DNA from 3 places in the Streptomyces sp. MB09-02B genome. Region 2 is predicted to be linked to each of the others. Evidence: riboswitches for the same ligand, from Rfam matches in the RefSeq annotation. Region 2 holds a riboswitch; each other region holds the start of a gene.

Region 1 (10,093 bases), on a different contig from region 2:
GCCGTTGAGCCGCGAGATCCGGCCGAATGTTGGGGCGGTCCGGGGCAGGTGCGGGCGCTGGTGGTGTATGCGGGTGGCGGTCGCGGGTGTGCGCGCGGAGGTGGGCCTCGCCGGGAGTGAAGGGCCGTCGGAGGATCGGCGGACGGCCGTCGGCGAGGGCGCGTCGGGGAAGGCACTCCCGTGGGTGGCGGTCCGTCCGTAAAGTGGATGACGTGCCAAGGATTCGAGCGGCCTCCGTGGCCGAGCACCGGTCGATGCAGCGAGCCGCCCTGCTGGACGCGGCTCGATCGCTGTTGTCCGAGGGCGGGACGGAGGCGTTGACGTTTCCCGCGCTCGCCGAACGTACGGGGCTGGCGCGGTCGTCCGTGTACGAGTACTTCCGGTCGCGGGCCGCCGTGGTCGAGGAGCTGTGCCAGGTCGACTTCCCCGTGTGGGCGGCGGAGGTCGAGGCCGCGATGGCCGCGGTCGACCGGCCCGAGGGCAAGGTCGAGGCGTACGTCCGCAAGCAGCTGGAGCTGGTCGGGGACCGGCGGCACCGGGCTGTGGTGGCGATCTCGGCGAGCGAGCTGGACGCCGGTGCGCGGGAGAAGATCCGGGCCGCGCACGGTGGGCTCGTCACGATGATCGTGGAGGCGTTGGCGGAGCTGGGGCAGGCGGAGCCGCGGTTGGGGGCGATGCTGCTGCAGGGCGTCGTGGACGCGGCCGTGCGGCGGATCGAGCTGGGGGCCGCGGAGGATCCGGCGGCGATCACCGAGGCAGCCGTGGGGATGGCTCTGCGGGGTGTGCGGGGCTGAGCCCTCCCCGCCGCGAGCCCTCCCGGCCGCGAGCCGTCCGCCGGGGCCGCGCCGGGCGCGTGGTTCCGCTCACCGGGGCCTGCCTGATGCCGTCTACGCCCCCCGCCCCACTGCGGAACGACTGCCGGCAACCGTGACCACAACTGCCTGCGGCTATGACAGGGGGAGCAGGCGTGAAGGGCCCCGCCGCAGCAGCCACGGTGGTAGCAGCGCGAGTGGGTCCAGGTATGTGTCCCCTCTGCGCAGGCCCCAGTGGAGACAGGCTGTCGGGCAGTGGGAAGGGGTGGCCTCCAGGGTGCCCAAGAGGGTGCCCGCCGTCACCGTGTCGCCCTTCCTCACCGAGGTCCGCACCGGTTCGTAGGTCGTGCGCAGGGGTGGGTCGCCGGTGCCGGCCAGGTCGATCGAGACGACTCCTCGGCCCGCCACCCGGCCGGCGAACACGACGCGGCCCGGGGCCACCGCGCGGACCGGGGAGCCGGCCGGCGCGGAAAGGTCGACGCCGCGGTGGCCTCGTGCGTAGGGGGTCGGCGGAGGCTGCCAGGCCCGGGCCACCAGGGGGCGCAGGCCGATGGGCCAGACGCGGGCCACGGCGGGGACGGGCTCCTCGGCCGCCGGCGGCCCCGGGGCGGCGTCCTGTCGCGGGACCGCGCGGGGCGTCGTCGTCCAGGCCGTGAGCAGGAGTGCCGACAGCAGGCACAGCAGCAGGGCCTGCCACCGGCGGGTGTGTCGTGGGGGTGTGCCCCCGTGAGGCATCTGGTCAGACATGAAGGAAGCGTCCCGCGAGTGGCGCGATCATGGCCGGGATCTGTGGAGTACTCGCCGGTTGTGGATATCGGCGTCACCCGGGGCCTCCCGGGTCCCGTACACTTCTGGTGGCGATCCGGGTCACCGGGTCGACTTCGCACGCCCCGGTACGAGGTCCGTCAGATTCGTCGGACGGTCCGTATCAGCGCCCCTCGGTCCTTAGTGGCAACGGCGCATCGCGGGCGTCAGGCGCGGGAGCCGTCCGGTTCTCGCGGCACAACCGAGAAATTCAAGGAGAACGGCCATGGCCGTCGTCACGATGCGGGAGCTGCTGGAGAGCGGCGTCCACTTCGGTCACCAGACCCGTCGCTGGAACCCGAAGATGAAGCGCTTCATCTTCACCGAGCGCAACGGCATCTACATCATCGACCTGCTCCAGTCGCTGTCGTACATCGACCGCGCCTACGAGTTCGTCAAGGAGACCGTCGCCCACGGCGGCACGGTCATGTTCGTCGGCACGAAGAAGCAGGCGCAGGAGGCGATCGCCGAGCAGGCGACCCGCGTCGGCATGCCCTACGTCAACCAGCGCTGGCTGGGCGGCATGCTCACCAACTTCTCGACCGTCTACAAGCGTCTGCAGCGCCTCAAGGAGCTCGAGCAGATCGACTTCGAGGACGTCGCGGCGTCGGGTCTGACCAAGAAGGAGCTTCTCGTGCTCTCGCGCGAGAAGGCCAAGCTGGAGAAGACCCTCGGCGGTATCCGCGAGATGCAGAAGGTGCCCAGCGCCGTCTGGATCGTGGACACCAAGAAGGAGCACATCGCGGTCGGCGAGGCCCGGAAGCTCAACATCCCGGTCGTCGCCATCCTCGACACCAACTGCGACCCCGACGAGGTCGACTACAAGATCCCCGGCAACGACGACGCGATCCGCTCCGTCACGCTGCTCACCCGTGTGATCGCGGACGCGGTCGCCGAGGGTCTCATCTCCCGCTCCCGTGTCGCCACCGAGGGCAAGGGCGACAAGGCCGCGGGCGAGCCGCTGGCCGCCTGGGAGCGCGACCTGCTCGAGGGCGAGAAGAAGGCCGACGAGGCGCCTGCCGCCGCTGAGGCTCCGGCTGCCGCCGAGGCCCCCGCTGAGGCTCCGGCCGAGGCCGCTGCCGAGGCTCCCGCCGCCGAGGAGGCTCCGGCCGCTGCCGAGGCTCCGGCCGCGGACGCCGAGCAGGCCTGACCTTCACGGTCGTAGAGCTGTCGGGATGACGGCGGGTGGCGTCGAGCACGCCACCCGCCGTTCACCCACAGCCCGTAGATCTTCGGCGGGCGCCCGCCCAACGAGCGGCGGCGGACGCCGACTTCGAGACTTCGAACTCCGAGAAGAGATTCACAGATCATGGCGAACTACACCGCCGCGGACGTCAAGAAGCTCCGTGAGCTCACCGGCGCCGGCATGATGGACTGCAAGAAGGCCCTGGACGAGGCCGACGGCAGCGTGGACAAGGCCGTCGAGGCCCTGCGCATCAAGGGCCAGAAGGGCGTCGCCAAGCGCGAGGGCCGCTCCGCCGAGAACGGCGCCGTGGTCTCCCTCATCGCCGACGACAACACCTCCGGTGTCCTCGTCGAGCTGAAGTGCGAGACGGACTTCGTCGCCAAGGGCGAGAAGTTCCAGGCCGCCGCCAACGCGATCGCCGAGCACGTCGCCGCGACCTCCCCGGCCGACCTGGAGGCCCTGCTCGCCTCCGAGATCGAGGCCGGCAAGACCGTCCAGGCGTACGTCGACGAGGCCAACGCCAACCTCGGCGAGAAGATCGTCCTCGACCGCTTCGCGCAGTACGCCGACGGTTTCGTCTTCTCCTACATGCACCGCACCATGCCCGACCTGCCCCCGCAGATCGGTGTCCTGGTCGAGCTGGACAAGGCCGACGCCGACGTGGCCAAGGGCATCGCCCAGCACATCGCCGCCTTCGCGCCGAAGTACCTGGCCAAGGAGGACGTGCCGGCCGAGGTCGTCGAGTCCGAGCGCCGCGTCGCCGAGGAGACCACCCGCGCCGAGGGCAAGCCCGAGGCCGCCCTGCCGAAGATCGTCGAGGGTCGCCTCAACGGCTTCTTCAAGGACGCCACGCTGCTCGGCCAGCCCTACGCGCTGGACAACAAGAAGTCCGTCCAGAAGGTCCTGGACGAGGCCGGTGTCACCCTGAAGCGCTTCACGCGCATCAAGGTCGGCATCTGAGTCCGTTACGCGACCAGCCCCCGGCCCCGATAGGGTCGAGTGCAGTCGTTCGCGTACGCCGCCCCGTGCGCGCGTGACGCGATACGGACGACAGCAGATCTGACGAGGAGGCCATTGCCGCGCATGGGATGCGAACACCACCCCACCGGCAATGGCCTTCTTCGTATGTGCGACACGTGAAGAGGCGAGATCCCATGACCACCAAGCCCCAGAAGAGCGACGACGGCAAACTGAGCGGCCGGTTCCTGCTGAAGCTGTCCGGAGAGGCGTTCTCCGGGGGCGGTGGCCTCGGCGTCGACCCCGACGTGGTGCACGCGATCGCCCGGGAGATCGCGGCCGTCGTACGCGACGGCGCGGAGATCGCCGTCGTCATCGGCGGCGGCAACTTCTTCCGCGGCGCCGAACTCCAGCAGCGCGGCATGGACCGGGCCCGCTCCGACTACATGGGCATGCTCGGCACGGTCATGAACTGCCTCGCCCTCCAGGACTTCCTGGAGAAGGAGGGCATCGACAGCCGCGTCCAGACCGCCATCACGATGGGCCAGGTCGCCGAGCCGTACATCCCGCTGCGCGCCGTGCGCCACCTGGAGAAGGGCCGTGTGGTCATCTTCGGCGCCGGTATGGGCATGCCCTACTTCTCCACCGACACCACCGCCGCGCAGCGCGCCCTGGAGATCGACGCCGAGGCCCTGCTGATGGGCAAGAACGGCGTGGACGGGGTCTACGACTCCGACCCCAAGACCAACCCGGACGCGGTCAAGTTCGACTCCCTCGGCTACGGCGAGGTCATCACCCGCGAGTTGAAGGTCGCCGACGCCACCGCGATCACGCTCTGCCGTGACAACAAGCTCCCGATCCTCGTGTTCGAGCTTCTCAAGGAGGGCAATATCGCGCGGGCCGTCAAGGGTGAGAAGATCGGCACTCTCGTGGGTGATCAGGGAAGCCGGGCCTGACCGGGTCCTTCCCCTGCCCGGGGGACGGAGCCTGACCGGGGGATGGACAATGTCCTGCCGGTCGGGAACCGTGCAGGAACAAGACGCGACGCAGCCGGCCGCCGACCAGACCAAGTACAGCTGCCGGGCCTACTCAAGACACGCAGGAGCAAGTGGTGATCGAAGAGACCCTCCTCGAGGCCGAGGAGAAGATGGAGAAGGCCGTCGTGGTCGCCAAGGACGACTTCGCCGCGATTCGCACCGGTCGTGCGCACCCGGCGATGTTCAACAAGATCGTGGCTGACTACTACGGCGCGCTGACGCCGATCAACCAGCTCGCCTCGTTCTCGGTGCCGGAGCCGCGCATGGCCGTGGTGACCCCGTTCGACAAGACCGCCCTGCGCAACATCGAGCAGGCGATCCGCGACTCCGACCTCGGCGTCAACCCGAGCAACGACGGCAACATCATCCGGGTGGTGTTCCCCGAGCTGACCGAGGAGCGCCGCCGCGACTACATCAAGGTCGCCAAGAGCAAGGCGGAGGACTCCAAGGTGTCCATCCGCTCGGTCCGCCGCAAGGCCAAGGACGCGATCGACAAGCTCGTCAAGGACGGCGAGGTCGGCGAGGACGAGGGCCGCCGTGCGGAGAAGGAGCTCGACGACACCACCGCGAAGTACGTCGCCCAGGTGGACGAGCTGCTCAAGCACAAGGAAGCGGAGCTCCTCGAGGTCTGATGAACGACTCTTCCTGGGGGGCGCCGCCACAAGCCGGGTACTGGGCGCCGACCGACCGGGGACCTGTCCAGGGGCATGCCCCGGCGGGTCCCACGTACGATGCGCCTGAGGCCCAGCAGACTCGCCCCATGCCCATCGTGCCCGATGTACCCGCGCATGGCGGGAACCAGGACGACGACCGGGGGGCCGCTCGGCAGGCCGGTCCCCCGTTCCGTGACGAGACGCCGTCGGCGCAGCCCCACGGGGCGGCGCCGCAGAAGCCGGAGCCCATGCCCGACGCCCCAGAGCCCGCCCCGCAGAAGAAGAGTGCGGGCCGCGACCTGGGCGCGGCCATAGGTGTCGGTGTCGGGCTCGGTGTGGTCATCGTCGCCTCGCTGTTCATCGTCAAGGCGGCCTTCGTCGGCGTGATAGCGGTCGCCGTGGTGGTGGGGCTGTGGGAGCTCACCTCGCGCCTGACGGAACGCAAGGGCATCAAGGCGCCCCTCGTGCCGCTCGCCGTCGGCGGGGCGGCCATGGTCGTCGCCGGGTACGTCCGCGGGCCCGAGGGTGCGTGGGTGGCCATGGCGCTCACCGCGCTCGCCGTCCTCGTCTGGCGGATGACCGAACCGCCGGAGAACTACCTCAAGGACGTCACGGCGGGGGTCTTCGCGGCCTTCTACGTGCCGTTCCTGGCCACGTTCGTCGCGCTCATGCTCGCCGCCGACGACGGGCCGCAGCGGGTCCTGGTGTTCCTGCTGCTGACCGTCGTCAGCGACACGGGCGCGTACGCCGTCGGCTGGCGGTTCGGCACGCACAAGCTCGCGCCGCGCATCAGCCCCGGCAAGACCCGTGAGGGGCTGCTCGGCGCCATCGCCTTCGCCATGGTCGCGGGTGCGCTGCTCATGCAGTTCGTCATCGACGACGGCGCCTGGTGGCAGGGCCTGCTCCTCGGCCTCGCCGTCGCGGCCAGCGCCACGCTCGGCGACCTCGGCGAGTCCATGATCAAGCGGGACCTAGGCATCAAGGACATGGGCACGCTCCTGCCGGGCCACGGCGGCATCATGGACCGCCTGGACTCCCTCCTCCCGACGGCCCCGGTGGTCTGGCTCCTGCTGGTGCTGTTCGTGGGCTCGGGCTGACCGGTCGGTCGCGCCTGCTGAGACGAGTGGGCCCCCATCCTGTTCTTCAGGGCCGGGGGCCCATTGTCATGCCCTCTCGGGAACGAGGAGGTCGTTAGAATTCGCGTTCATGGGGAGAGCGCGGATAGGGGACGACGGCAGATACCACGGCGATCTACCGTGCCGATGGTGCGAGACGCTCATCGACCAGGCGGGACGGCGCAAGCCGCGGCTGTACTGCCGTATGTCCCATCGCTGGAAGAACTACGGCGCGTGGGTCGTGGGTGTGGTCGGCGGGATCTTCTGAACGGTGACCGGCCCGGGTCATACGAATTGATCTGCGACACTGGGAGGGTTATGCCGAAGCCCGGAGAACTCACATTCGTCGCCCCCCGCGGAGCCAAGAAGCCGCCGCGGCATCTTGCTGATCTTTCGCCTGCCGAGCGGAAGGAGGCTGTTGCCGCGATCGGGGAGAAGCCGTTTCGTGCCAAGCAGCTGTCCCAGCACTACTTCGCGCGGTACGCGCACGACCCGGAGCAGTGGACCGACATCCCCGCGGGTGCGCGGACGAAGCTGCGGGAAGCGCTGCTTCCGGAGCTGATGACCGTCGTACGGCATCTGTCGACCGACCAGGAGACCACGCGGAAGACGCTGTGGCGGTTGTTCGACGGGACGCTCGTCGAGTCCGTGCTGATGCGGTACCCGGACCGGGTCACCATGTGCATCAGCTCGCAGGCCGGGTGCGGGATGAACTGTCCGTTCTGTGCGACCGGGCAGGCCGGGCTGGACCGTAATCTGTCCACCGCCGAGATCGTCCATCAGATCGTCGACGGGATGCGGGCGCTCAGGGACGGTGAGATCCCCGGGGGGCCCGCGCGGCTGTCCAACATCGTCTTCATGGGGATGGGCGAGCCGCTCGCCAACTACAACCGGGTCGTCGGGGCCATCCGCCGGCTCACCGATCCGGAGCCGGACGGGCTGGGGCTGTCGCAGCGCGGGATCACCGTGTCGACGGTCGGGCTGGTGCCCGCCATCCACCGGTTCTCCGACGAGGGCTTCAAGTGCCGCCTAGCCATCTCCCTGCATGCCCCGGACGACGAGCTGCGTGACACGCTCGTGCCGGTGAACACGCGGTGGAAGGTGCGCGAGGTGCTGGACGCCGGGTGGGAGTACGCGGCCAAGTCGGGGCGTCGGCTGTCCATCGAGTACGCGCTGATCCGGGACATCAACGACCAGGCCTGGCGCGGTGACCGGCTGGGCCGGCTGCTCCGGGGCAAGCCGGTGCACGTGAACCTGATTCCGCTGAACCCGACCCCGGGCTCCAAGTGGACCGCCTCCCGGCCCGAGGACGAGAAGGCGTTCGTCGAGGCCATCGCCGCCCATGGTGTGCCGGTGACCGTCCGGGACACCCGGGGGCAGGAGATCGACGGGGCGTGCGGTCAGCTCGCGGCGACCGAGAGGTAGTCTGAGACCCGTACGTACATATCCATATTCCGACAGGGGAGCGCCACAGCGCTGAGAGTGCGGCATCCGGGCCGCAGACCCTCTGAACCTCGCCCAGGTCATTCTGGGTAGGAAGTTCGGTCATCACTCAAGCTGTTGCGCCCTGCCCGGGAGCCCTCGAAGCGACGAGGGTCCCGGGCGGGGCCGCGTCTCTTCCTGGTCACTTCCAGGAGGAATGAATCCAGTGGGCATCACCATCACCAGGAGAGCGACGGTTCTCGCCGTCGGCCTCGGGCTCGTCACCCTGTCCGCGTGCGGTTCGTCGGCGGACGACGCCGGCTCCGGCGGGTCCGGTGGCTCCAGGACCGTCACCCTCGTCAGCCACGGCTCCTTCGCCTACTCCAAGGACGTGCTGAAGACGTTCGAGAAGGAGTCCGGGTACAAGGTCAAGGTGCTGAAGAGCGGCGACGCGGGCCAGGCCGTCAACCAGGCGATCCTGACCAAGGACAACCCGCAGGGCGACGTCTTCTTCGGCGTCGACAACACGCTGCTCTCGCGCGCGCTCGACAACGGCCTCTTCCAGCCGTACGCGGCGAAGGGGCTCGACAAGGTCGGCGCCGAGTACCAGTTGGACAAGGACGAGCACCGGGTCACGCCCATCGACTCCGGTGACATCTGCGTCAACTACGACAAGGCGTACTTCGAGAAGAACAAGATCGAGCCGCCGAAGACCTTCGACGATCTGATCAAGCGCGAGTACAAGGACCTCCTCGTCACCGAGAACGCCTCCACCTCCTCGCCGGGGCTCGGCTTCGTCCTCGGTACGGCCGCGAAGTACGGCGACGGTGGATGGGAGGGCTACTGGGAGAAGCTCAAGGCCAACGGTGTGAAGGTCGTCGACGGCTGGGAGCAGGCGTACTACCAGGAGTTCTCCGGGTCGACGGACGGCAAGAAGGCCGGGGGCGACCGGCCGCTCGTCGTGTCGTACGCCTCCTCGCCGCCCGCCGAGGTCGTCTACGCGGACCCGCGCCCGAAGACCGCGCCGACCGGGGTCGCGGAGGGCACCTGCTTCCGGCAGATCGAGTTCGCGGGGCTGTTGAGCAACGCGAAGAACGCCGAGGGCGGCAAGGCGCTGATCGACTTCCTGATCTCGAAGCGGTTCCAGGAGGACATGCCGCTCAACATGTTCGTGTACCCGGTGGTCGAGGGGGCGTCCGTGCCCGCCGAGTTCACCGAGTACGGGCCTGCGGCGAAGGACCCCGAGACCATGGCACCGGAGAAGATCGCCGAGAACCGTGACCAGTGGGTCAAGTCGTGGACCTCGCTCGTACTGAAGTGACCGAGGCGGCCGACGAGGTCGAGCCGGGCGAGGGCGCCGAGCCGGCCGACTCGGCCGAGTTCGGGGCGGCCGCGCCTCGTCGGACTCGCCGACCGGGTTCCGGTCGGTCGGGGGGCGCGGCCCGGCTCGGCCTCATGGCGCTGCCCGTCGCGTTCTTCGGGGTCTTCTTCGCCTACCCGGTCGCCGCGATCGTCGTCCGAGGGCTGAAGGCGGACGGCACCTGGCACCTCGGGCGGATCGGGGAGGTGCTGGGGGACGCCGGGATCCGGCACGTGCTGTGGTTCACCACCTGGCAGGCGCTCGTCTCGACCGCGCTCACGCTGGTGATCGCGCTCCCCGGCGCATACGTGTTCGCGCGCTTCGATTTCAGGGGCAAGGAGATTCTGCGGGCGGTCGTGACCGTGCCGTTCGTCCTGCCGACCGTGGTCGTCGGAACGGCGTTCCTGGCACTGGTCGGACGCGGTGGGCTCTTCGACGAACTGTGGGGCGTACGGCTGGACACGACGGTCTGGGCGATTCTCCTCGCCCATGTGTTCTTCAACTACGCGGTCGTCGTACGGACCGTCGGCGGTCTCTGGGCACAGCTCGATCCCCGGCAGGAGGAGGCCGCGCGGATGCTCGGCGCGTCCCCGCTCGCGGCCTGGCGCAAGGTGACCCTCCCGGCACTCGCGCCCGCCGTGGCCGCCGCCGCGCTGATGGTCTTCCTCTTCACCTTCACCTCGTTCGGGGTGGTGCAGATCCTCGGCGGGCCGACCTTCTCCACGCTCGAAGTGGAGATCTACCGGC
Region 2 (10,093 bases):
GCTGATCGCTGTGAGCATGCCGGCGACCACCACGGTGACCAGGCCGAGGCGCAGCGAGGTCTTCATCATCGGGATGTGCTTCTTGCGGGCCAGATGGAAGGCGGCGATGCCGACCATGAAGGCTCCGCCGGCGAGGAAGGCCGCCGCGAGGGTGTGGAAGACCTGGGTCAGCGCGGTGTTCTGGGTCAGGACGAGCCAGAAGTCGGTGAGCTCGGCCCGGCCCTTCGCCTCGTTGATCCGGTAGCCGACCGGGTGCTGCATCCAGGAGTTGGCCGCGAGGATGAAGTACGCCGACAGGATCGTGCCTATGGAGACCATCCAGATGCAGGCCAGATGGATCTTCTGGGGGAGCTTGTCCCAGCCGAAGATCCACAGGCCGATGAAGGTGGACTCGAAGAAGAAGGCGATCAGCGCCTCGAAGGCGAGCGGGGCTCCGAAGACATCACCGACGAAGCGCGAGTAGTCGGACCAGTTCATGCCGAACTGGAACTCCTGCACGATGCCCGTGACGACACCCATCGCGATGTTGATCAGGAAGAGCTTGCCCCAGAACTTGGTGGCCTGGAGGTACTTCTCCTTCCCGGAGCGCACCCAGGCGGTCTGCAGCCCCGCGGTCAGCGCGGCGAGCGAGATCGTCAAGGGCACGAAGAGGAAGTGGTAGACGGTCGTGATACCGAACTGCCATCGCGCCAGAGTCTCCGGCGCCAGAGCGAGGTCCACGTCTTCTCCTTACATGCCGTGGCACTGCGGCAGCCTGTCCCGGGTGACACGTACATCTCAGGACAACCAGGACGCGCTTGTGAACGCGTTCACATTCACAAGCAATTATGACATGGCTGTTCGAGGCTCAACCCTGGGGTCCCCAAAAAGACAAGGGGTCCGGAGAAAATCCCCGAACCCCCTGGTCAGTGGCCGTCCAGCGCCCTCAGGCGCCCCGCTAGAGCTCCTTGCGGAAGGTCTCCGTCACCTTGAGGAGGATGTCGTTGGCCTCGGTCTCGCCGATCGTCACCCGCACACCCTCGCCCGGGAACGGCCGCACGACGACCCCCGCCTGCTCGCACGCGCCGGCGAACTCGACCGTGCGCTCCCCCAGCCGCAGCCAGACGAAGTTCGCCTGCGTGTCCGGGACGGTCCAACCCTGGCCGCGAAGCGTCTCGACGACCCGGTTCCGTTCGCAGACCAGCGAACCGACCCGGCCGAGCAGCTCGTCCTCGGCGCGCAGCGAGGCGACTGCGGCGTCCTGTGCGAGTTGACTCACACCGAACGGCACGGCCGTCTTCCGCAGCGCGGCCGCCACCGGTTCGTGAGCGATCGCGAATCCCACCCGTAGCCCCGCGAGCCCGTACGCCTTCGAGAAGGTGCGCAGCACACAGACGTTCGGCCGCTCGCGGTAGAACTCGACGCCGTCCGGTACCTCGACATCCCGCACGAACTCGCGGTACGCCTCGTCCAGCACCACCAGCACATCACCAGGCACCCGATCGAGGAACCGCTCCAGCTCGGCGCGGCGGACCGCCGTGCCCGTCGGGTTGTTCGGGTTGCAGACGAAAATCAGCCGGGTCCGGTCGGTGATCGCGTCCGCCATCGCGTCCAGGTCGTGCACATCACCCGGTGTCAAGGGCACCTGCACGGACGTGGCCCCACTGATCTGCGTGATGATCGGATACGCCTCGAACGACCGCCAGGCGTAGATCACCTCGTCGCCCGGCCCGGAGGTGGCCTGCAGCAGCTGCTGGGCCACACCGACCGAGCCGGTGCCCGTGGCGAGGTCCGTGACCGGCACTCCGAACCGGTCCGCGAGCTCGCTCATGAGCCCCGTGCACGCCATGTCCGGGTACCGGTTGAAGGACGCGGCCGACCCGGTCACGCTCTCGAACACGCCGGGCAGCGGCGGATACGGGTTCTCGTTGGAGGACAGCTTGTACGCCACCGGGCCGCCCGCGGCGGCCGGCTTGCCGGGCTTGTAGGTGGGGATACCCGCCAGCTCGGCTCGCAGCTTGGGGCTCGTCTCACTCACCGCAGTCCTCCTCGTCGACGTAATGCTTCTCACCTTATGAGGATTCGGCGCCCCTGCGAATGGCCTGTGGACAACCACGTCCGTACCGGCGTCCGTACCGTGTGCACACCTCCGCCGTACCTCCGCCGCCACACCCGCCCCAGGAGCATCAGCGCACGAAGGTGTACGAATCAGGGGGCGCGTCACGCATGGACGCACGCGCCGGTGGCTCACGCCGTAGCGCGCATCACCCGTCCAGGTGAGTTGAGACCTCTTCGAAACATCAGCTACTTGGCAGGCCCATGCGCGTCGACAAGTCACGTCCTGACATGGGATCGCTCAACTCCCTTGCATTGCAAGGAAATTGCCCCCACCTGACCTTGCAGAAACGTGCCTGTCAACGGGTGCATATGCGTCCGCACTACCCCACCGCATGAGCCCTACTATCGGCTCGCCATGACAGCAGCAGGGAAGCACCAGGTGAGCCGCGCGGAAACTCCCCGCCGAGGCAGCCGGTCAGGCCGGGCGGGCATCCGGGACGTGGCCGCCGCCGCCGGAGTCTCCATCACGACCGTTTCCGACGCCCTCAACGGCAAGGGCCGGCTCCCGGACGCCACCCGACGCCATGTACGCGAGGTCGCCGACCGACTTGGCTACCGCCCCTCGGCGGCCGCCCGAACTCTCAGAACCGGCAAATCGGGCCTCATCGGCCTGACCGTGACCACTTACGGGGATGAACCTTTCACCTTCACCGAGTTCGCGTACTTCGCGGAAATGGCGCGGGCCGCCACCTCGGCCGCGCTGGCCCGGGGCTACGCCCTGGTCATCCTCCCCGCGACCTCGCGGCACGACGTGTGGTCGAACGTCGCCCTGGACGGCACCGTGGTCATCGACCCCTCCGACCACGACCCGGTCGTCAGCGAACTGGTCCGCCAGGGATTACCGGTGGTCTCCGACGGCCGACCGGCGGGCTCGCTGCCGGTCACCGCATGGGTCGACAACGACCACGAGGCCGCCGTCCTCGGCATCCTCGACCACCTGGCCGACGCGGGCGCCCGCCGGATCGGCCTCCTGACCGGTACGTCGACGGACACGTACACCCACCTCTCCACCACCGCATACCTGCGCTGGTGCGAGCGCGTGGGCCAGGATCCTGTCTACGAGTCCTATCCTGCGCACGATCCGTGCGCCGGGGCCGTCGCCGCGGACCGACTGCTGGCCCGGCCGGACCGCCCGGACGCGGTCTACGGCCTCTTCGACCCGAACGGCACCGATCTGCTCGCCGCGGCCCGGCGTTACGGTCTGCGCGTCCCCGACGACCTGCTGCTCGTCTGCTGCAGCGAGTCGGCGGTGTACGCAACCACCGAGCCGCCGATCACCACGCTCTCGCTGAAGCCGCGTCGGATCGGCACGGCTGTGGTCCAGCTCCTCATCGACGCGATCGAAGGGGTCGAATCGGACCGACCGGTCGAGCAGGTGATACCGACGGAGTTGATCGTGCGGACCTCGTCCGAGCGGCGTCCACCGCGCAGGACGGTCAGCCCGCCACGATCACCTGAAGCGGGTTGACGCCCCACTTGAGGATCCGAACGGGAATCGGGCGGGGAGAGCCCCGCCCAATTCGGGAGAAAACCGCGGTGAACTGGGGCCCTGCGCCATTTCACCACCCCTGGGTCATCACACGGCGCGATCCGCATTCCTATGATGGGCGCACACACCGCGCGGGCCGCTGCGACCAGGCAGTCCGATGCGGTGCAGATGCGGGCGATGGTGGTGGAGGGGTCGATGACTCAGGGGGCCGGTCAGGGACCCGAGGTGCGGACGCCGACGGTGCGCGATTTCCGCGTGCCCGCGTACGTCCACGAGGCCGGTCCGTACGGACACTCCGCGGACCCCGGCGAAGCCACCGGGCCCGCCGAGGATCCTGAGGGCTACCCCGAGGGCTACACCCCGACCCAGCGAGACCTTCCGGTGATCAACCGGGGAGACACCCTCCAGGTCGTGATCGACCCGGAGGCCACGGCGGCCGAGTCGTCCTCCGCCCGGCCGAGCCCTCTCTTCGTCGTCGGGGACGTCCACGGCTACCTGGACGAGCTCCTCGCCGCACTCCGCGAGAAGGGCCTCGTCGACGCCGCGGGCAACTGGTCGGCGGGCACCGCCCGGCTCTGGTTCCTCGGCGACTTCACCGACAGGGGCCCGGACGGCATCGGCGTCATCGACCTCGTGATGCGCCTGTCCGCCGAGGCCGCCGCGGCCGGCGGCTACTGCAAGGCCCTCATGGGCAACCACGAGCTGCTGCTGCTGGGCGCCAAGCGGTTCGGCGACACCCCCGTCAACTCCGGCGCGGGCACGGCCACCTTCCAGGCCGCCTGGCTCCTCAACGGCGGCCAGAAGACCGACATGGACCGCCTCCAGGACCACCACCTCCAGTGGATGGCCCGTCTGGACGCCATGGAGGAGGTCGACGGCCACCTCCTGGTGCACTCCGACACCACCGCCTACCGCGACTACGGCGACTCCATCGAAGCGGTCAACGACACCGTCCGCGAGACGATCACGCGCAACGACCCGGACGAGGTCTGGGACCTCTTCCGCAAGTTCACCCGTCGCTTCTCCTTCCGCGACGAGGGCGGGGCCGACGCCGTGCGCTCGCTGCTCGAAACGTATGGCGGCAGCCGCATCGTCCATGGTCACAGCCCGATTCCCTACCTCCTGGGAGAGGTCGGCTCGGAGGAGGGCGAGGACGGCACGGGCCCCTCGGTCGACGGACCGTACACCTATGCGGACGGTCTGGCCGTCGCCATGGACGGCGGCGTGACCATGGCCGGAAAGCTGCTGGTCCAGGAACTTCCACTGCCTACCTGAGCCGTCAACGGGCAGGCGTCCACCGTCGGAAGACTTCGCTGGCCAGGGGCCAATTTCTTCAAACCCCCTGTCACCGCCTGCCGTCACCGCTCTACCATCGGCTTATCCGTAGCAGGCTCCCCTCCGTTTCTGCCCGACGGCTCGTCAGCATGCCGAGCCACAAGCCCTACGGAGCATCGGGGGATGCAGATGAACAGCGTTCCGCAGCACCTGCTCAGTGAGGACCGCCAGGAATACGAGCGGATCCTCGGCGAGGCGCTGCGCTCCGCACCACACCGCCCGGAATTCGCCGCCGGTCTCCAGCGGCTCAACACCGAACAGCTGCGCACGATGGCCCTCAACGCCTCGGCGATCATCACAGCCGCCGCGGCCACCGAATACCAGTACTACGTCAAGGTCCGCGACGAATTCCGCAGCCCGTCGTCGGCCACGCCCGCCGCAGAGGGGACGACGTCCGGCTCCAGCGAGCCGGACGGCTCCACGGTGGGGCTCGCTGCCACCATGGGCGAGGTCACGGAGGCTGCGGGTGCGGGCGCCGGTGCCGTCGCCGCGGTGCTCGCTCCGGTCCTCGCCGGAACCGCGGCGGTGCTCTTCCTGCTCGTGGGATACGTCATGAAAGCGCTCGATCCCGAGCGGGCGATCGCCGAGACCCTCCTCACCACGGGGTGGGTCTTCGGCGCGGTCACGGCGGCGGCGATCCTGGTGGCCGCGGTCGGCCTCCTGCTCACCGCCCTGCGCAACAACGCCACCGCGCTCCTCGACGACGAAGCGCGCAGCGAGCTGAACGAGGAGTTGACCCGGGCCAGGGAAGCCTGGCGCGAGGCCCTCCTGGAACGCGGCATCCTGCCGTTCCTCCGCGACGCCCTCGCGAACCCGGGTCCGGCGCTGCTGCTGGAGCCGGACCGCCCGACCCCACCCAGCCGTATGCCGCATCTCGGCTACGACCGTCCGAGCTTCAGCAGCAGCCCGGACAGTGGCGGCGCCCGCTCCCGGCCCAGCTACAGCAGCCCGGACTTCTCCAGCCCGGACTTCGGCGGCCCGGAGCACCAGCCGGACTGACAACGACCGCGATCAGGCAGCGGGAGCCGCACCCGAGCCCACTTCCCGGCCGTACGTGACGCTCCCGCCTCCGCGAACTCCTTGGACGTCTCCCGATGCCCAGGGCCCACTGCCTGCGCCACCGAGCACCAGAACTAGCCTCTGCTCACACAGTTCTGGGGGGACGTGCAGATCGAGAGCCCACCGGACGTCTGCGACCAAGCCGCGAACAGGTTGAGCGTCTGACGACGGCGCAGCGCGCCTGACGGAGCGGCGGTGCTCCCCTGAGCCCCGTGCCTCAGGGGAGCAGGCGACTGACGTCAGTCCGCCATCGGCAGATACACCCGGTTCCCCGCCTCCGCGAACTCCTTGGACTTCTGGGCCATGCCCGCCTCGATCTCGGTCCGGGAACCACCGTGCTCACGACGGATGTCCTGGGAGATCTTCATCGAGCAGAACTTCGGTCCGCACATGGAGCAGAAGTGAGCCGTCTTGGCCGGCTCGGCCGGGAGCGTCTCGTCGTGGAACTCGCGGGCCGTGTCGGGGTCGAGGGCCAGGTTGAACTGATCCTCCCAGCGGAACTCGAAGCGGGCGTCCGACAACGCGTCGTCCCACTCCTGTGCACCCGGGTGTCCCTTGGCGATGTCCGCCGCATGGGCCGCGATCTTATAGGTGATGACGCCGGTCTTCACGTCGTCACGATTGGGCAGTCCCAAGTGCTCCTTGGGCGTGACGTAGCAGAGCATCGCCGTGCCCCACCAGGCGATCATCGCGGCACCTATGCCGGAGGTGATGTGGTCGTACGCCGGTGCGACGTCCGTCGTCAGCGGGCCAAGCGTATAGAACGGAGCCTCATCGCAGATCTCCTGCTGCAGATCGATGTTCTCCTTGATCTTGTGCATCGGGACATGTCCCGGGCCCTCGATCATGGTCTGTACGTGGAAACGCTTCGCGATCCGGTTCAGTTCCCCGAGCGTGCGCAACTCCGCGAACTGCGCCTCGTCGTTGGCGTCCGCGATGGAGCCGGGCCGAAGGCCGTCGCCGAGGGAGTAGGTGACGTCGTAGGCGGCGAGGATCTCGCACAGTTCCTCGAAGTTCTCGTAGAGGAACGACTCCTTGTGGTGGGCGAGGCACCAGGCCGCCATGATCGAGCCACCGCGCGAGACGATGCCGGTCTTGCGGTTCGCGGTGAGCGGCACATACGCGAGGCGCACGCCCGCGTGGACCGTCATGTAGTCGACGCCTTGTTCGGCCTGCTCGATGACGGTGTCCTTGTAGATCTCCCAGGTGAGTTCCTCGGCCTTGCCGTCTACCTTCTCGAGCGCCTGGTACAGCGGCACCGTGCCGATGGGGACAGGGGAGTTGCGCAGCACCCATTCGCGGGTGGTGTGGATGTTCCGGCCGGTGGACAGGTCCATGACCGTGTCGGCGCCCCAGCGGGTCGCCCACGTCATCTTCTCGACCTCCTCCTCGATGGAGGAAGTGACCGCGGAGTTTCCGATGTTGGCGTTGACCTTCACCAGGAACCGCTTCCCGATGATCATCGGCTCGATCTCGGGGTGATTGACGTTCGCGGGCAGTACGGCCCGGCCTGCGGCGATCTCCTCGCGGACGACCTCGGGCGAGACGTTCTCCCGGACGGCCACGTACTCCATCTCGGGTGTGATCTCCCCGCGTCGTGCGTACGCGAGTTGGGTCACGGCCTGACCGTCACGGCTCCGGCGCGGCTGGCGCGGCCGCCCAGGGAACACCGCGTCGAGATTGCGCAGTCCGCCTCGGGGCGAGGTGTGCTTGATCCCGTCGTCCTCGGGGCGGACGGGACGGCCCGCGTACTCCTCGGTGTCTCCCCTGGCGATGATCCAGTTCTCGCGCAGGGGGAGCAGCCCCCGCCTGACGTCGGTCTCCGCGGTCGGATCGGTGTACGGCCCAGAAGTGTCGTACAGGGTGACGGACTGTCCGTTGGTGAGGTGCACCTGGCGGACCGGCACGCGCAGATCGGGGCGTGAGCCCTCGATGTACGCCTTGTGCCAGCCGATGGACTTCCCGGCCTCCAGGGACTGTTCACCCTGGCTGTTCTCGCCCTGGGACGCGGCGGGTGCCCCGTCCCCCTGGCTGGAGGCAGGCGTGCGTGTGTCCTCGATGGTCATGAGACCTACTCCCTACGCCGGCATTACCCGGTAACAGGTTCAGCGGTCGACGCAGCAATTTCCGCCCGCCGATGTTCCACGTGAAACATCGCGTCTGCGGAGGTCAACGCCCTCTCAGCCCGGTGCTCCGAGCTCCCGCGTGTGCAAAGGTGCCTCCACGCTAGCGGCAGATGTGGCGCGGTGAACAGTGGGCATCGCTCGTTCTTGCGATGATCGGTCGGTGACCACGACGCAGCAGCCCCCGCCTCCGCCCCCCGAGCCGCCCCACGGCCATGGCCCTGGAAACGGCCATGGGCATGGCTCCGACGGTGGCCATGGATACGGCTCCGGAGGCGGCCACGGCTCCGGAGGCGGCCACGGCTCCGGAGGCGGCCACGACCAAGGCCCGTCCTCCGGCGGCGGCCACGGCCATTCCCACAGCCACAGCCACGGCCCCGCCGCGCCCGTTTCGCAGCACCTGCGCAAGGTCATCGCGGCGGTGCTGATCCCCTTCGCGACCGCGGTCGTCGTGGGTCTCGTCGTGCTCTGGCCCGGCGGCGCCCCGGCGCACGAACGCACAGGGGTGGGCTTCGACCGACAGACACAGCAGGCCACCGTCACCAAGGTCGAAGAGGTCAGCTGCTCATCGGTGAACGCCTCGGGCGAGACCCCGACCGGCGACACGTCCACCGCCGAGGGCTCGTCCGCCCAACAGCAGGCGAACGGCACGTGCAAGAAGGCCACAGTCCGGGTCGACACCGGCGACGACAAGGGCCGTACCTTCACGGAGATCGTCCAGCCGGACCAGTCACGGCAGTTGGAAGAGGGCCAGGAGGTCGTGGTCGCCTACGAACCCGCCGCGCCCAAGGACCTGCAGTACTCGGTCACCGATGTGAACCGGAAGTTCCCGATGGTGCTGCTCGCCGGGATCTTCGCGCTCTCCGTCGTGGTCGTGGGCCGGATGCGCGGCCTCATGGCGCTGGTGGCGCTGGCGATCAGCTTCCTGGTGCTGACCCTCTTCATCCTGCCGGCCATCCTTCAGGGCTCGAACCCGCTGGTGGTGGCAGTGGTCGGGGCGAGCGCCATCATGCTCATCGCCCTCTACATGTGTCATGGGCTCTCGGCCCGGACCTCCGTGGCGGTGATCGGCACCCTGATCTCGCTCCTGCTGATCGGCCTGCTGGGCTCGGGGTTCATCGGCTCGGCCTATCTGACCGGCAACACGGACGACAACACCGGTCTGATCCATGGGCTGTACCCGACGATCGACATGAGCGGTCTGCTGCTCGCGGGCGTCATCATCGGCTCGCTCGGCGTGCTCGACGACGTGACGGTCACCCAGACGTCGGCGGTCTGGGAACTGCACGAGGCCAACCCGACGATGGGCTGGCGGAACCTGTACCGCGCGGGGATCCGGATCGGCCGGGACCACATCGCGTCGGTGGTCAACACCCTCGTTCTCGCCTATGCCGGTGCCGCGCTGCCGCTGCTGCTGCTCTTCTCGATCGCGCAGAGCAGTGTCGGCACGGTCGCCAACAGCGAGCTCGTCGCGGAGGAGATCGTGCGCACGCTCGTCGGCTCGATCGGTCTGGTGGCGTCGGTGCCGGTGACCACCGCGCTGGCCGCCCTGGTCGTCTCTGCCGACCGTCCGAGCAGCGCCGAAGCGGCGTCCGCGCCCGCTCCGGCGCGCGGCGGAAGAGGGCGCCGCCGCAAGCGCTGAAGCGTTACGGCACCCCGGCGCCGTAACGTTCAGCCCGCGCTCTGCTCCTCCGCCAGGATGCGGTCCAGCGCCTCGTCGAGCAGTGCGTCGAAGTCGGCGAGGGAACGCTCCTGCCCCAGCGGCACGAGCTTGTCGGTGCGGTCCAGGAAGGCCACCAGTGGTGCTGTGCCGACCCGGAACATCGCCTGGTCGCTCCCCACTTGCAGCCGGATCAGGACCTCGCCGAACGTCTCCGGATCGGCGGGCGCGATGTGGACGTCCCCGTCCCCGCACGGCCGCCCCACCCCGTCGATGAGCAGCTCCCGCCCGAAGGCCCAGGTCACCGGGGCATCTCCGGGCAGGTGGAAG
Region 3 (10,093 bases), on a different contig from region 2:
GGGTCGTCGTTCGTGTACGGCAGCACCGTGAAACCGTCGTCGACGAGCGTCTCGGCGGCGTCGAGCAGTTCGATCGGGTCGGGCAGCAGGGTGCGCTCGTCGGCGATGACCTCCAGCTTGACCAGGGACGTACCGAGCGCCTCGCGCGCGAGGCGGGCCGTCAGCACGGCCTCGCCCGCCGTGAAGCAACCGGCAGTGTTGGGCAGCACGCGGATGCCGAGCCGTTCGAGCACGGACAGGACCGAGCCGTGCGTGCCGGCGTCGACCCGGCGCATCGCGACCGTGGTCAGCTCCGTGCCGGAGGCCACCAGCGCGCGCTCCAGGACGTCCAGGCCGCTCGCGCCGCCGGTGCCCATGATCAGGCGGGACGCGTAGGTCGTGCCGCCGAGGACGAAGGGGTCGTCTGCCATGGGATCAGCCTCCTTGGACGGCGGTGAGGACCTCGACACGGTCCCCCTCGGCGAGGGCGGTGGTCGTCCACCGCGCGCGCGGGACGACGGTTTCGTTGAGGGCGGCGGCGACACCGGAGACGGACGGCGTGAGCGTCCGCACGATCGCGTCGAGGGCCGTGCCGGGGGCGACCTGCCGCGGCTCCCCGTTGACGGACACGGTCAGGGTCCCGGTGGTGCTCATACGGCTGGTGCTCATACGGGCTGCTCCAGGAGTTCGCGGGCCGCGCCGGCGCGGAACCGCAGGGGGGTGAAGTCGCGTGCCTCCGCCGGCAGTTCACCAGTGGTCAGCACCTCGGCCATGACGTCGCCGGTGACCGGCGTGAGAAGCACCCCGTTGCGGTAGTGGCCGGTCGCCAGGAGCAGGCCGTCCAGTCCGCTCGGGCCGAGGAGCGGGGCGTTGTCGGGGGAGGCGGGGCGCAGTCCCGCACGGGTCTCGGTGAGCGGCAGTTCGGTGATCCCTGGGACGAGTTCGTGGGCGTCCCGCAGCAGTTCGTACACCCCGCCCGCGGTGACCGTCGTGTCCCAGCCCTGTTCCTCGCTGGTCGCGCCGACGACGAGTTCGCCGTTCTCGCGCGGCACCAGATAGACCTGGCTGCCGCGCACCACGGCCCGCACGGTACGGGTCAGGAAGGGCGCGTACGGCTTCGGCACGGTCAGCCGCAGCACCTGCCCCTTCACCGGCCGCACCGGCGGCCGCACGTCGACCGGCACCCCCGCGAGCCGCCCGCTGAGGCTGCCCGCGGCGAGGACGGTGTGTCCGGCACTCAGCCGGTCGCCGTCGCCGGTCCGGATCCCGGTGGCCCGGTCCCGGGCCACCGACAGCTCCTCGGCCCAGGCCCGGTGGAACACCACCCCGGCGCGTTCGCAGGCCGCGACCAGGGCCGCCGAGAGCCGCCTCGGGTCGACCTGGTGGTCCCCGTCGACCCGCAGTCCGCCGCGCACGCCCGGCGCGAGCATGGGTTCCAGGCGACGGCACTCCCGCCCGCTCAGCCACTCCGAGTCGAGGCCCGACCGGCGTTGCAGGGCGTGCAGTTCGCGCAGATGGGCGCGGTCGTCGGCGTCGAGCGCGACGGCGAGGGTGCCGGAGCGGCGGTAGCCGAGGTCGAGGCCGGTGGCCTCCGTCAACTCGGCCGCGAAGTCCGGGTAGCGGCGCGCGGACTCCAGGTTGAGCCCGAGCAGCGTCTCCTCGCCGTAGTGCAGTTCGGTCACGGCGGCGAGCATCCCGGCCGCCACCCGCGCGGCCCCGCCGCCCGGCTCGGGATCGACCACGGCCGTGGCGAACCCGCGCTGCGCGGACCGCCACGCCGTGACGAGGCCGATGATCCCGCCCCCCACGACGAGGACGTCTGACGTGTGCGTACGCGACATGGGCGTCCAGCCCCTCCCTTCGCCGGCATGACCCGGATCAGGTTCGTACGGTCGGAGGCCGCCAGCCTCCCTCTCAGCCCGGTGCGTCCGGGCTCCCGCGAGTGCTCTACGGTGGCCCACCCTAGCCCCCGCCGATCGCCTCAGTAAGGGAGCCCGTGCCCATGGCCCGCTCGCTCGAAGGTCTCGTCCTCGCCCCCGTCGCCGACCAGGCCCCAGGTCAGGTGGGCACCCGCACCCGGTTCACGTACCACGAGGAGGACGGCGAGATCTGGGCGGACTACGCGGGCGGCGACGTCGTGCGCGGCCGGCTCGTGGGCACGCGCGCGGGGGACCGCCTGGACTTCCGCTACGTGCAGTTGAAGACCGACGGCACCACCGCCTCCGGGCACTGTGTGTCCCTCGTCGTCGAACTGCCCGACGGGCGGGTCCGGCTGGAGGAGACCTGGGAGTGGGAGTCGCGGCCCGGCAGCGGTACGAGCGTGGTGGAGCAGGTCGACGAGCCCGCGGACCGCGCCCGCTGAGCGCCACCGCCCGCCCCCTTCCGGACGACCTGATCGCCCACCCCCTGACTGACCGAATATCAGTTGTCTATGGTGATCGGGTGAGCGAGCAGACGCAGCTGAGGGGCGGATCACCGGCGCGGCGCGTGGTCGTCGTGGGCGCGGGCATGGCGGGCGTGCAGACGGCGGTCGCCCTGCGGGAACAGGGCTTCACCGGCGACGTGATCCTGCTCGGCGCCGAGCCGCACCAGCCCTACGACCGCCCTCCCCTCTCCAAGGCCGTCCTGCTCGGCAACGCCGAGGGCTCCGCCTTCGACGTCGACTTCGAGGCGCTCGGCATCGACCTCCGGCTGGGCCGCGAGGTCACCGGCCTGCGCCCCGCCGACCACGAACTGGACACGCCCGTCGGCCCCGTCCCGTACGACGTCCTCGTCGTCGCGACCGGCGCGGAACCGATCCGGCTGCCGGGCGCCGAAGGGGTGCCCGGGGTGCATCTGCTGCGGACCCTGGACGACGCCGAGCGGCTGCGGCCCGTGCTGGCACGGCAGCACGACATCGTGGTCGTGGGCGCGGGCTGGATCGGCGCCGAGTTCGCCACGGCCGCCCGTGAGGCGGGCTGCGCGGTGACGGTCGTCGAGGCGGCCGACCGCCCACTCGCGGGCGCGCTCCCGGCGGAGGTGGCCGCCCCGATGACCGCCTGGTACGCCGACAGCGGCACCACGCTGCGCACCCACGCGCGCGTGGAGCGCGTCGAGCCCGGGACGGTGGTCCTGGACGACGGCACCCGGATCCCGGCCGGCGCGGTCGTCGTCGGCATCGGCGCGCGCCCCGCCACGGCCTGGCTGACGGACTCCGGCATCGAGCTCGGCGCCCAGGGGGAGGTGGTGGCCGACGACCATCTGCGCACGTCCGCACCGGACGTCTACGCCGTCGGTGACTGCGCCTCCTTCCCCTCGGGCAGGTACGGTCGGCGCCTCCTCGTGCACCACTGGGACAACGCCCTCCAGGGCCCCCGCACGGTCGCCGCGAACATCGTCGGTGAGACCCCAGAGCCCTACGACCCCGTGCCCTACTTCTGGTCCGAGCAGTTCGGCCGGTTCGTCCAGTACGCCGGGGACCACGCCTCGGCCGACACCATGGTCCGGCGCGGCGACCCGACCGGCGCCGCCTGGTCGGTGTGCTGGCTGCGCGAGACCCGGCTGGTCGCCCTGCTGGCGGTGGGCCGCCCCCGGGACCTGGCCCAGGGCCGCCGCCTGATCGAGGCGGGCACACCGATGGACCCGCTGCTGCTGGAGGATGCGGCGAGGCCGCTGAAGGCGGCGAAGGCGTAGGCCGGAGCGTGTTCTCCCGCCGTCCGGCGCGCCACGCACCTTTCGTCGCCCCGCCGGAGGCGGCTCGGCTACCCACTGTCAGTCCCAGATGGCAGTCTTGGAGACGTGACCGAGATTGACGCAAAGATCGATGCTCTCGTCCCCGCGTGGCTGACCCTCCCCGACATCGCAGAGATGCTGGACGTCGAGGTGACCCGCGTGCGGCAGCTGGTGAAGGAAGGCCAGCTCATCGCCGTACGCCGTGGTGAGAACCGCGCGCTGCACGTCCCCGCCGCCTTCATCGACGGAGACAAGGTGGTCAAGGGCCTGACCGGCACCCTGACCCTGCTGAGGGACGACGGCTTCACCGACGAAGAGATGCTGGAGTGGCTCTTCACTCCGGACCCCAGCCTGCCCGGGACACCGGCCCAGGCCCTGAGCGAGAATCGCGGCACGGAGGTGAAGCGCCGCGCCCAGGCGCTCGCCGTCTGACCGGAACCACCCGCTCGTACGGCGTACGGGGGCCGGGGCCCGCGAGGGCCGCGTCCCCGTACGCCGCACCGATCACTCACGCCAACGGGGGACGCACCCATGCCCGACGCCGCCGCACAGCTCGCCGACGCCCGGCTCTACCTCTGCACGGACGCCCGCAGGCGCCAGGGCGACCTCCCGCGGTTCCTGGACGCGGTCCTCGGCGGCGGCGTGGACATCGTGCAGCTCCGCGACAAGGGCATGGAGGCCGCCGAGGAGCTGGAGCACCTCCAGGTCTTCGCGGACGCCTGCCGCCGGCACGGCAAGCTGCTCGCCGTCAACGACCGCGCGGACGTCGCCCACGCCATCGGCGCGGACGTGCTGCACCTCGGCCAGGGCGACCTCCCGGTCCCCGCCGCCCGCGCCCTCCTCGGCCCGGACGTGCTCATCGGCCGTTCCACCCACGCCGAGGAGGAGGCCGCCGCGGCGGCCGTCCAGGAGGGCGTGGACTACTTCTGCACGGGCCCCTGCTGGCCCACCCCCACCAAGCCCGGCCGGCACGCCCCCGGCCTGGACCTCGTCCGGTACACCGCCGCCCTCGCCACCGACCGCCCCTGGTTCGCCATCGGCGGCATCGACCTCGGCAACCTCGACGAGGTCGTCGACGCCGGAGCCCGGCGGGTGGTGGTCGTCCGGGCGATCACGGAGGCCGACGACCCGGGAGCCGCCGCGGCGGAGTTCACCAAGCGGCTGCACGCCCTCTAGCCGGTCGCGCCCGCGACAGCCCGCGTTCTGCGGCGGGCCTGGGCTGTCCAAGTCGGTCCACGGCTGTCCAAAGCGTGGACAGCAGCTCGACAAAGGGGACAAAAGCACCTGGTTTGGTTGGGGGGCGGCCCTGACCTGACTAACCTGCCCGTATGGCCCTAGGAACCGCTTCGACCAGGACGGACCGCGCACGGACCGTGCGTGACATGCTCGCCACGGGCAAAACCACCTACTCCTTCGAGTTCTGGGCGCCCAAGACGGCGAAGGGCGAGCGGAACCTGTGGAACGCCCTCCGCAGGATCGAGGCGGTCGCGCCCAGCTTCGTCTCCGTGACGTACGGCGCGGGCGGCTCCACCCGGGCCGGCACCGTGAAGGCGACCGAGCAGATCGCCGCCGACACCACGCTCACGCCGGTCGCGCACCTCACCGCGGTCAGCCACTCCATCGCCGAGCTGCGCAACATCATCGGCCAGTACGCGGACGCCGGGATCCGCAACATCCTCGCCGTCCGCGGCGACCCGCCCGGCGACCCCATGGCCGAGTGGGTCGCGCACCCGCAGGGCCTGACCTACGCCGCCGAACTCGTCCACCTCATCAAGGAGTCGGGCGACTTCTGCGTGGGCGTCGCGGCCTTCCCGGAGATGCACCCGCGCTCCCCCGACTGGGACAGCGACGTGGCGCGCTTCGTCGACAAGTGCCGGGCCGGCGCCGACTACGCGATCACGCAGATGTTCTTCCACCCCGACTCGTACCTGCGTCTGAGGGACGCGGTCGCGAGCGCCGGCTGCGAGACTCCCGTGATTCCCGAGGTCATGCCCGTCACCAGCGTGAAGATGCTGGAACGGTTGCCGCAACTCAGCAACGCCGCCATCCCGAACGCCCTGAAAGAGCGGATCGTCACAGCCAAAGACGATCCGGCCGCTGTACGCTCCATTGGCATCGAGTTCGCCACGGAGTTCTGCGCGAGGCTGCTGGACGAGGGAGTCCCCGGACTTCACTTCATCACCCTGAACAACTCCACTGCGACTCTGGAAATCTACGAGAACCTGGGCCTGCACCATCCACCACGGGCCTAGACCGGTCGCACTCGCGTACGACACACTGCGTAGCGGCTACAGGGAGAGGGGCGTACATGGGCTGGGCGGTCCTCTACATCGCGTTCGGCGTCGTCGCGTTGTGGCTGCTGGGCGAGGTGCTGCTGCAGTACAAGGCACGCCTGCGCTGGCGTCTGCTCGCCTTCGCCGGTTTCCTCGGTGTCGTCCTCGGTGTCCTGATCCCCAACGTGATCGTCATCGCGCTGGGCGCGATCGGATTCGCGATCGGGCAGACCTATGTGACGCTGTCGTTCCGTCGCGGCTTCGAGGCCGGCTGGGCCGTCCGCCCGCGCTCCGGTGAGGGCGAGGACGGCGACCGGTTGCCCAAGGCGGTCAAGAAGCGGCGGCGCGGCGAACCGGACCGCCAGGACCCGAGCCTGGAGGTCACGGACCTTGAGTCCACCGCCGGCGGACGGTACCCCCAGGGCGACGACCTGCTCGACGACCGCGACGACGACGTGTTCGTCCGCCCGCAGTCCACGCCCTCCGCGGCCGGGTCGGCCCCCGTCTACTCCCCGGAGCCCATGCCGGACGACACCAGCACCTACGGCGTCTACGGCGGCGACGACAACGCCTACGCGGGCGCCGCGGGCCAGCAGCACGCGACCGCCGACCAGGCCGCGCAGGACGAGGCCTTCGCCTACTACGGCTACGACCAGCAGCAGTACGGTTACGACCCGTCGCAGCAGCAGCAGTACGCCGCCTACTCCGACCCGTACATCGGCACCCAGACGTACGACGCCACGGCCTCGTACGACCAGTCCTACGGGCAGCAGGGATACGGGCAACAGGGCTACGGCCAGGACCAGTACGGCAACGGCGGCTACGGCGGCGAGACCCCGCCCGGCGGCGTCTGGGTCCCGCAGCAGCGCAACACCGACGACCCTTTCGGCTCGGACCTCCCGTCGGACCAGCAGTACCCGTACCAGGGCAACGGGAACGGGAACGGGAACGGTAACGGCCAGAACGGCAACGGCCAGAACGGCTACGACGAGCAGCAGTACCGTTTCTGAAGCACCTGCCCGGCCCCCGCTCCGGCTCCGGCTCCGGTGAGCGTCACTGGGAGCCGCGGAAGTCCGGTCCCTCCACGATCAGTCCCGCCACCAGGGCGCCCGACATCCCGGCGTGCGGAAGACCGCCGCCCGGGTGCGACCAGCCGCCGACGGTGAACAGGCCCGGCAGAGCGGTGGTGTTGGAGGGGTGCAGCCAGCGCCCGTCCGCCGCGGCGAGTGCGGGGGCCGGGACCGCGCCGCCCTCCGCGCCGGTCGCCCGCGCGATGTCGGCCGGGGTGCGCACCTCGCTCCACAGCAGACGCTCCCGCAGGTCGGGTACGGCACGCTCGGCGGCGTCGATGAGCCGTTCGGCCTGCTGCTCGTAGACCTCCGACTCCGCCCGGCTCCAGTCGGGTTCGGCGGGGACCGCGCAGGTGACCGTGACCGCCTCGTGGTCGGCGTCCGGCACCAGTCCCGGATCGTCCGGCCGCAGCACCGTCGCCGTGGGTCGCGCGACCATCCCGTGCGACGGACCGAAGAGCAGGTCCAGCTCCGCGTCACGATCCTCCGCGTGCACCACCGTCCGGTGCGCCGCGCCCTGCGGACGGCCCCCGCGCAGCGCCAGCAACACGGTCAGCCGGCTCGTCGCCCCGCGCTGGGCCGGTACCTCGCCGGCACCGCGTACGACCGACCGGCGCGCCAGGCGGGCCAGCACCTCGGGCGCGACCCCCGCGACCACATGGTCGGCCCCGGTCACCGTGCCGTCGGCCAGCTCCACCCCGGCCGCCCGGCCGTCCTTCTCGACGATCCCGGTGACCTCGGCGCCGAAGACGAACTCGACCCTGCGGGCCAGACACCGCTCGTACAGCGCTCGCGCCAACTCCCGTACGCCGCCCCGGACGTACCACGTCCCGAAGGCATGGTCCAGGTAGGGCAGGACCGCCGCGCTCGCCGGGACGCTCCTCGGATCCAGGCCGTACGCGAGGGCGTGGCTCTCCAGCAGTGCCGTCAGCCGGGGGTCACGCAGCTCCCACGCGCCGACCTCGGCGAGGGTGGCGGCGCGGCGGGTGCGCAGCAGCCGCCTGTGGGGGACCGACGGGTACGGCTCGCGCTCGGCGAGGACCTTCCAGTCGGACCACAACGGCTCCTCCAGCAGGGGCCGCCGGGTGCGGTCCCAGGCCTCGCGGGCCCGCACCAGGAAGTCGCCCCAGCGGTCGCCGGCGCCCGGGCCGAGCGCCGAGTTCAGGGCGGCCACCACACCCGCGCGGGAGGCGTCGGGCAGCAGGAGGTCGGTGCCGTCCGCGAAGACGTGCCGGGCCGCCGGGTCCACCTGGACCAGGTCGACGCACTTCTCCAGCGGCTCCTTGCCGGTCTTGAGGAACAGATCGCGGTGGACGGCGGGGAGCGGCAGCAGCCCCGGTCCAGTGTCGAACGCGAAGCCGTCGCGCTCGAAGCGGCCCACGGCTCCGCCGTAGGTCGTCGTGCTCTCGTGCACCACCACGCGGTGGCCCGCGACGGCCAGCCGGGCGGCGGCTGCCAGGGCGCCCATTCCGGCGCCGATCACCGCGATTCTTGCCATGTCGGTGACCTTATCGGGCGCCGTGTGCCCGGTGGTTCGCGGGAGAGCTCGGGGGTGCGGCTGTTCGGCGGGTGCGGGTTCGTCGTGGCTTGTCGCGTAATCCCCCGCGACCCCTGACGGGGCCGGCCTGGGGGGAAGTACACAAGGCTGAGTACCCGTACTCAGCCGGTGAGATGAGTAGGTGCGCGGATGGGCTCCCACCTGCGGGAACGGGAGAGTGGAGGCACGGGAAGGGGCGCGGCTCCGGTACCGCCGACACGGGGCGGCGGAACGGCTCTCGCGCTCTTACCGCTCCTTCCGTCGACGCGAGTCGGCGGGAGCGAGGCACGGGGGAGTACGGGGGAGTACGGGGGAACGGGGAAGCGCCGGTTCGAGGTGGCCCGCGGGGGACGCGGCCAGTTCGGACCGGCGCTCTCGTTCGTGGCCGCGCCCGGTCAGCCGTTCCCGCCCTGTCCGCCGTTTCCGCTCACGCGGCCCTGCAACAGCCGGGACAGCGCCGCGTGGACGTCGTCCAGGGAGCGCTCCGGCTGGAAGGCCTTCCAGTCCAGCGCGGCCACCAGGACCATGCCGACCAGGGCCGCCGCCGTCAGGCCGACATCGATCTCGTCGCTCAGCTCGCCGCCCTCGACGCCCTCGCGGAGCACCCCCTCGACGACGGCGACCGCCTCCTGCCGGACGACCATCAGCGTGGACTGCCAGGCCCGGTTGGTGCGCCACAGCTCGGCCACGTACAGCTGGGTGAAGGACGGGTAGCGGTCGATGAAGACGAGCCCGGCCCGGATCATCGCGTCCAGGGAGTCGACCCTGCTGCCGCCCTCCCGCGCCGTCCGCTCGGCCGCCTCGCGGAGGGAAGCGGTGAGCAGTCCCACGCCGTGCCGCAGCAACTCCTCGAAGAGGACCGACTTGCTCGCGAAGTTGTAGTAGACCGTGCCTTTGGCGACTCCGGCGCGCTCGGCGATCTCGTCAACCGTGGTGGCGGAGAACCCCTGCTCCGCGATGAGGGTGACGGCCGCTTCGTAGAGTTTCTGCCGGGTCGCCTCGCGGCGGCCCCCGCCTGCGCCGCCGGGGGCGTTGCTGCTTTCCATGGCCCTGATTGTCACAGGAACCGTGCCGTGCGCGGGAACCGCTCCCCGCGCGGTCACAGGCTCAGCTCCGGGTGCAGCCGGTCCAGGGTCCACACCTGCTTGCGGCGGGCCGACAGGGCGGTCAGCGCGAGGGCGCCGGCGGTGAAGGCCACCAGCACCGCGCCCGCCTGCCACACCGGGCCGAGGCCGCCGCCCGTGATCAGCCGCCGGAGGGCGTCGACGACATGGCTCATCGGCAGGAAGGGGTGGACCGCGTTGAAGAAGTCCGGGCTGGTCTGCACGGGATACGTGCCGCCCGCGGACGTCAACTGGAGCATCAGGAAGGCGAGGACGAGGATTCGGCCCGCCGCCCCGAAGCGCGCGTTGAGCCACTGCACGATCGCCGCGAAGCACGCCGTCACCAGGAACAGGAAGCCCACCGTCCCGGCCGCCCGCGCCATCTGCAGACCGACCGCCCAGTGCAGCACCGCCATCAGC

What was found. A riboswitch is a leader RNA that binds a small molecule or an ion and turns the genes downstream of it on or off. The one in region 2 is predicted to bind thiamine pyrophosphate.
Region 1: linked by a shared signal. The riboswitch ahead of P1P70_RS25175 (thiamine ABC transporter substrate-binding protein) and the one ahead of thiC (phosphomethylpyrimidine synthase ThiC) in region 2 are both predicted to bind thiamine pyrophosphate.
Region 3: linked by a shared signal. The riboswitch ahead of thiO (glycine oxidase ThiO) and the one ahead of thiC (phosphomethylpyrimidine synthase ThiC) in region 2 are both predicted to bind thiamine pyrophosphate.

Annotation. Positions count from the first base shown of each region.
Region 1 covers NZ_JARGEE010000195.1:5,086-15,178, reverse strand. The annotation lists gene whiG (RNA polymerase sigma factor WhiG) at 1-8, shown strand, start outside; gene P1P70_RS25220 (helix-turn-helix domain-containing protein) at 237-794, shown strand; gene P1P70_RS25215 (M23 family metallopeptidase) at 948-1,559, opposite strand; gene rpsB (30S ribosomal protein S2) at 1,843-2,766, shown strand; gene tsf (translation elongation factor Ts) at 2,926-3,762, shown strand; gene pyrH (UMP kinase) at 3,957-4,715, shown strand; gene frr (ribosome recycling factor) at 4,871-5,428, shown strand; gene P1P70_RS25190 (phosphatidate cytidylyltransferase) at 5,428-6,546, shown strand; gene P1P70_RS25185 (hypothetical protein) at 6,656-6,832, shown strand; gene rlmN (23S rRNA (adenine(2503)-C(2))-methyltransferase RlmN) at 6,883-7,989, shown strand; TPP riboswitch at 8,014-8,121, shown strand; gene P1P70_RS25175 (thiamine ABC transporter substrate-binding protein) at 8,204-9,307, shown strand; gene P1P70_RS25170 (iron ABC transporter permease) at 9,442-10,093, shown strand, end outside.
Region 2 covers NZ_JARGEE010000002.1:27,641-37,733, forward strand. The annotation lists gene P1P70_RS00625 (cytochrome ubiquinol oxidase subunit I) at 1-720, opposite strand, end outside; gene hisC (histidinol-phosphate transaminase) at 938-2,017, opposite strand; gene P1P70_RS00635 (LacI family DNA-binding transcriptional regulator) at 2,453-3,565, shown strand; gene P1P70_RS00640 (metallophosphoesterase) at 3,782-4,861, shown strand; gene P1P70_RS00645 (hypothetical protein) at 5,045-5,920, shown strand; gene thiC (phosphomethylpyrimidine synthase ThiC) at 6,220-8,046, opposite strand; TPP riboswitch at 8,039-8,195, opposite strand; gene P1P70_RS00655 (YibE/F family protein) at 8,267-9,745, shown strand; gene P1P70_RS00660 (SsgA family sporulation/cell division regulator) at 9,775-10,093, opposite strand, start outside.
Region 3 covers NZ_JARGEE010000088.1:12,845-22,937, reverse strand. The annotation lists gene P1P70_RS15275 (thiazole synthase) at 1-410, opposite strand, end outside; gene thiS (sulfur carrier protein ThiS) at 415-615, opposite strand; gene thiO (glycine oxidase ThiO) at 645-1,820, opposite strand; TPP riboswitch at 1,818-1,929, opposite strand; gene P1P70_RS15260 (hypothetical protein) at 1,982-2,341, shown strand; gene P1P70_RS15255 (FAD-dependent oxidoreductase) at 2,422-3,651, shown strand; gene P1P70_RS15250 (Rv2175c family DNA-binding protein) at 3,757-4,122, shown strand; gene thiE (thiamine phosphate synthase) at 4,222-4,866, shown strand; gene metF (methylenetetrahydrofolate reductase [NAD(P)H]) at 5,019-5,942, shown strand; gene P1P70_RS15235 (hypothetical protein) at 5,999-6,973, shown strand; gene P1P70_RS15230 (NAD(P)/FAD-dependent oxidoreductase) at 7,017-8,531, opposite strand; gene P1P70_RS15225 (TetR/AcrR family transcriptional regulator) at 8,966-9,616, opposite strand; gene P1P70_RS15220 (YhgE/Pip domain-containing protein) at 9,670-10,093, opposite strand, start outside.